DNA from 2 places in the Halobacillus naozhouensis genome. Region 1 is predicted to be linked to the other one. Evidence: a T-box and tRNA genes for the amino acid it is inferred to sense, from the RefSeq annotation. Region 1 holds a T-box; the other holds one or more tRNA genes.

What was found. A T-box is a leader RNA that pairs with one kind of tRNA and senses whether it is charged. The one in region 1 lies ahead of argS (arginine--tRNA ligase), so its partner is inferred to be a tRNA-Arg.
Region 2: it has a tRNA-Arg gene. The T-box ahead of argS (arginine--tRNA ligase) is inferred to sense a tRNA for this amino acid. The anticodon was not compared.

What each region holds. Positions count from the first base shown of each region.
Region 1 covers NZ_CP121671.1:998,012-1,000,488, forward strand. The annotation lists gene argS (arginine--tRNA ligase) at 1-1,170, opposite strand, end outside; T-box leader at 1,210-1,420, opposite strand; gene P9989_RS05155 (DUF421 domain-containing protein) at 1,517-2,134, shown strand.
Region 2 covers NZ_CP121671.1:115,300-117,776, reverse strand. The annotation lists rRNA gene P9989_RS00685 (16S ribosomal RNA) at 1-1,137, opposite strand, end outside; tRNA gene P9989_RS00680 (tRNA-Ala) at 1,315-1,390, opposite strand; tRNA gene P9989_RS00675 (tRNA-Pro) at 1,408-1,484, opposite strand; tRNA gene P9989_RS00670 (tRNA-Arg) at 1,494-1,570, opposite strand; tRNA gene P9989_RS00665 (tRNA-Leu) at 1,582-1,670, opposite strand; tRNA gene P9989_RS00660 (tRNA-Gly) at 1,714-1,788, opposite strand; tRNA gene P9989_RS00655 (tRNA-Leu) at 1,795-1,876, opposite strand; tRNA gene P9989_RS00650 (tRNA-Lys) at 1,884-1,959, opposite strand; tRNA gene P9989_RS00645 (tRNA-Thr) at 1,994-2,069, opposite strand; tRNA gene P9989_RS00640 (tRNA-Val) at 2,076-2,151, opposite strand; rRNA gene rrf (5S ribosomal RNA) at 2,167-2,280, opposite strand; rRNA gene P9989_RS00630 (23S ribosomal RNA) at 2,445-2,477, opposite strand, start outside.

The sequences.
Region 1 (2,477 bases):
ATCAATAGCCTCTGCTAAAACCTCTTTTAATAAAATCGTTTTGCCTTTCCTCGTAGACATTTTAGAGCCATTCTGAAGCATCATCCCAAATGAAATATGTTTAACATCCTGGGCCCAGGGCAAGTTTAATTTCGCTAGCACATGTTTAATCTGTTGAAAGTGCAGCGTCTGCTCATGCCCAACTACATAAAGGGCCTCGTTGAACTGATAGCTGTTGTAACGGTCAATAGCTGCTGTTAAGTCACGTGTCGCATAAATTGTGGTGCCATTGCTTTTCTTAATTAAGCAGGGAGGAAGGCCTTCATCATCCAAGCGCACGACTTTCGCACCTTCTGAATCGGTTAGCAAGCCATTTTCTTTCAGCTGATACACCGTGCCATCCATTTTGTCATTGTAATAGGCCTCGCCGCGTGTAAGGTCAAAGGTTACGCCAAGCAAGTCATAGATTTTATTAAATTCTTCCAGGGAGGCATCTTTAAACCATTTCCAGTGCTTTACGGCTTCCGCATCGTTTCCCTCAAGTTTCTTAAACCAATGACGTCCTTCTTCAATTAGGGAAGGGTCCTGTTCCGCCTCTTCATGAAATCGCACATAAATCTTCGTCAACTCAGGGATTGGATTGGATCTGATTTGCTCATCATCTCCCCATTTCTGGTATGCAGCAAGCAGTTTGCCAAACTGTGTGCCATAGTCGCCAATATAATTGATCTTCATCGTTTCATACCCGCACTTTTCTGCCAGGTTCGCTAATGCATTACCGATCACGGTCGAACGAAGGTGTCCCATTGAAAATGGTTTGGCGATATTCGGGGCAGACATATCCAGTACAACATTTTGGTCTGCTCCAAACTGATGAGAGCCATAGTTAGTGCCTTCGGTGAGAATTTGCTTTAGTGTCTGTTCGGTTAGGACGGGCTGATTTAAAAAGATGTTAATATAACCACCGGCTGGTTGAGCGCTCGCAAACAGGTCATGCTCCAATCGAGGTGCAAGTTGGGCAGCTATTTTTGCTGGCGATTGTCGAAATGATTTGGCGAGTTGAAAACATGGGAACGCTAAATCACCGAATTTTTCCTGCTTAGGAATTTCAATAAGTGAGTAAACCCATTCGCGGCTAAATTCTTCCCCGAGCAGGTGGGATAATTGTAAGGCAAGGACGTGCTTTTCCATTATGAATTCCTCCTTTTAATATAAAAAACCTCGTCTCCCTAAAGAGACGAGGTTTAAGCTCGCGGTGCCACTCTCATAGCTGTAAACAGCCACTTGAAGTTGATAACGGGGGTCAACCCCGGCAGCTCCTACTAGCGTTCAGAGCAGCTTCTTAAAAGTCCGGTTCGCTCGTTGGCAGTCCATCAGGCTCACACCATCCCTGACTCGCTGAATGACACCTAAGAGTTACTCTCTTTATCTTAGAATTTTAGATATTGAGAAGATTATAACGGACTCCTAATCGGATTGCAATGTCATTTTTAAGAATAGTTGATGTCGCTTTAGGAATAATAAAAGGACGAGGAGGATGAATATGGATTGGATATGGAAAGCAGTTCTTATCATAATCGTAGGAACGTTAATTCTAAGAATAGCCGGAAGAAAGTCGATTTCACAAATGACACTGGCCCAGACAGTGATTATGATTGGGATCGGCTCCTTATTAATTCAACCTGTCGCCGGTAAAAATGTATGGGTAACATTTGGCGTTGGAGCGGTGCTCGTATTGACGCTTGTCGTGATCGAATACAGTCAAATGAAGATGAATTGGTTTGAAAAGTTTATTACCGGGCAATCTATAACGATTATTAGTAACGGCCAGCTTCATGAGAAAAATTTAAAGAAGCTTCGATTTACGGTGGATCAGCTTGAAATGAAGCTTCGACAGCAGAATGTGTCATCGATAAATGACTTGAAAACGGCAACGCTTGAACCGAACGGCCAAGTCGGCTATGAACTGAAGGATGATAAAAAGCCTGCCACGAAGCAGGATATTGATGATTTAAAAAACGAGATCATTAGTCTTAAAGGAGCATTAGGATCAAATGCTGGATTGCAGAGTGCACCTTCTACGAGTGGGAACGACATTTTTAAAGAGGTTGAAGATAAAGGGCGGAATCAGAATCCACCACAACAGCTTCAATGACCACTTAGCGGATTTACTACCTATATAAATGTACCTACATTGCAACCTGTGAGGATAGTGGTGATTGTTTTATGATAACCGTATAACTATCCTTCTTTCACTGCATACCCCATGCTTTAAATAATGGGGTATTTTTTCTCGCCAAGACAATTGTTAGAATATTATGCTATTTCCCCGTCATTGCGGGGATTTCCGTTTTTTGTAAAAAAATGAATCTCCATATAATCGCTTGTAACTCTATTAATAGCGATGAGAAAGGATGAATCGCAAATATCTCTCCATGAAACCGCTTACGCTCACTAATTGGAGTTTATAGGCATGACTTGTTTTATAACCCTTGATA
Region 2 (2,477 bases), 880 kb from region 1:
TTAGGGGTTGCGCTCGTTGCGGGACTTAACCCAACATCTCACGACACGAGCTGACGACAACCATGCACCACCTGTCACTTGGTCCCCGAAGGGAAAACCCTATCTCTAGGGTGGTCCAAGGATGTCAAGACCTGGTAAGGTTCTTCGCGTTGCTTCGAATTAAACCACATGCTCCACCGCTTGTGCGGGCCCCCGTCAATTCCTTTGAGTTTCAGCCTTGCGGCCGTACTCCCCAGGCGGAGTGCTTAATGCGTTAACTTCAGCACTAAGGGGTGGAAGCCCCCTAACACCTAGCACTCATCGTTTACGGCGTGGACTACCAGGGTATCTAATCCTGTTTGCTACCCTCGCACCTCAGCGTCAGAAACAGACCAGAGAGTCGCCTTCGCCACTGGTGTTCCTCCACATATCTACGCATTTCACCGCTACACGTGGAATTCCACTCTCCTCTTCTGTCCTCAAGTTCCCCAGTTTCCAATGACCCTCCACGGTTGAGCCGTGGGCTTTCACATCAGACTTAAGAAACCGCCTGCGCGCGCTTTACGCCCAATAATTCCGGACAACGCTTGCCCCCTACGTATTACCGCGGCTGCTGGCACGTAGTTAGCCGGGGCTTCCTCGTTAGGTACCGTCAAGGTACCGCTCTATTCGCGCGGTACTTGTTCTTCCCTAACAACAGAACTTTACGATCCGAAGACCTTCATCGTTCACGCGGCGTTGCTCCGTCAGACTTTCGTCCATTGCGGAAGATTCCCTACTGCTGCCTCCCGTAGGAGTCTGGGCCGTGTCTCAGTCCCAGTGTGGCCGATCACCCTCTCAGGTCGGCTACGCATCGTCGCCTTGGTGAGCTATTACCTCACCAACTAGCTAATGCGCCGCGGGCCCATCTGTAAGTGATAGCCAAAGGCCATCTTTTACTTCTCCCTCATGCGAGGGAAAAGATTACCCGGCATTAGCCCCGGTTTCCCGGAGTTATTCCGATCTTACAGGCAGGTTGCCCACGTGTTACTCACCCGTCCGCCGCTCATTCCACAGGCATCACCCCCGAAGGGGATCTGCCTGCTTCCTGCGCTCGACTTGCATGTATTAGGCACGCCGCCAGCGTTCGTCCTGAGCCAGGATCAAACTCTCCATAAAAGTTAAGTTTGCTTGTGCACGCATGCACTGCCTTCAACGTTGCAACAGGACGTTGCGAACCTAGTTGAAGATCCTTTGACTCTTTGCACACCGAATGTGCTTGTTTGTATTCCCTCTATATAATAGAAAGAATGTGTTGACGTACTGGTTGGTTCGTTCAGTTTTCAAAGATCAAAATGGTGGAGCCTAGCGGGATCGAACCGCTGACCTCCTGCGTGCAAAGCAGGCGCTCTCCCAGCTGAGCTAAGGCCCCGTTAAATTGGTTAGAGATGGTCGGGAAGACAGGATTCGAACCTGCGACCCCTTGGTCCCAAACCAAGTGCTCTACCAAGCTGAGCTACTTCCCGTAAGAAAAATGGCGCGCCCGAGAGGAGTCGAACCCCTAACCTTCTGATCCGTAGTCAGACGCTCTATCCAATTGAGCTACGGGCGCATATATTATTATGGTGCCGAGGGCCGGACTCGAACCGGCACGGTAGTAACCTACCGCAGGATTTTAAGTCCTGTGCGTCTGCCAATTCCGCCACCCCGGCTTGACAAGCTTTCTAGGTCTCTGATTTCTCATTTAAGTAATAATGGAGCGGAAGACGGGATTCGAACCCGCGACCCCCACCTTGGCAAGGTGGTGTTCTACCACTGAACTACTTCCGCGTATAATGCGGGTGGAGGGACTTGAACCCCCACGCCGTGAAGCACTAGATCCTAAATCTAGCGTGTCTGCCAATTCCACCACACCCGCTAAAAAATGGTGAGCCATGGAGGGCTCGAACCTCCGACCCTCTGATTAAAAGTCAGATGCTCTACCAGCTGAGCTAATGGCTCTTGATCAAAAGTGAATCAAATAACGTTGTATCAATGGTGCCGGCCAGAGGACTTGAACCCCCAACCTACTGATTACAAATCAGTTGCTCTGCCAGTTGAGCTAGGCCGGCGATGAATGGTGGAGGATGCAGGGCTCGAACCTGCGACCCCTTGCTTGTAAGGCAAGTGCTCTCCCAGCTGAGCTAATCCTCCGGATTATGTAATAAGGCTTGGCAGTGTCCTACTCTCACGGGGATCAACCCGACTACCATCGGCGCTGAAGAGCTTAACTGCTGTGTTCGGCATGGGAACAGGTGTGACCTCTTCGCCGTCACCACCAAACCTTATTATTTTCAAGGACAAGATATATTATATGATCCTTGAAGGAAAATTTCAAGGTTTTTTTTGAAAACCTTCAAAACTGGATAAGAGGGGCAAGACAAACATCATGTTTACGTTTAATAATCTAGCTTTGACTCCCATAAAGGTCGTCTCCGCTTTTTGATATAGTTAAGTCATCGATTGATTAGTATCCGTCA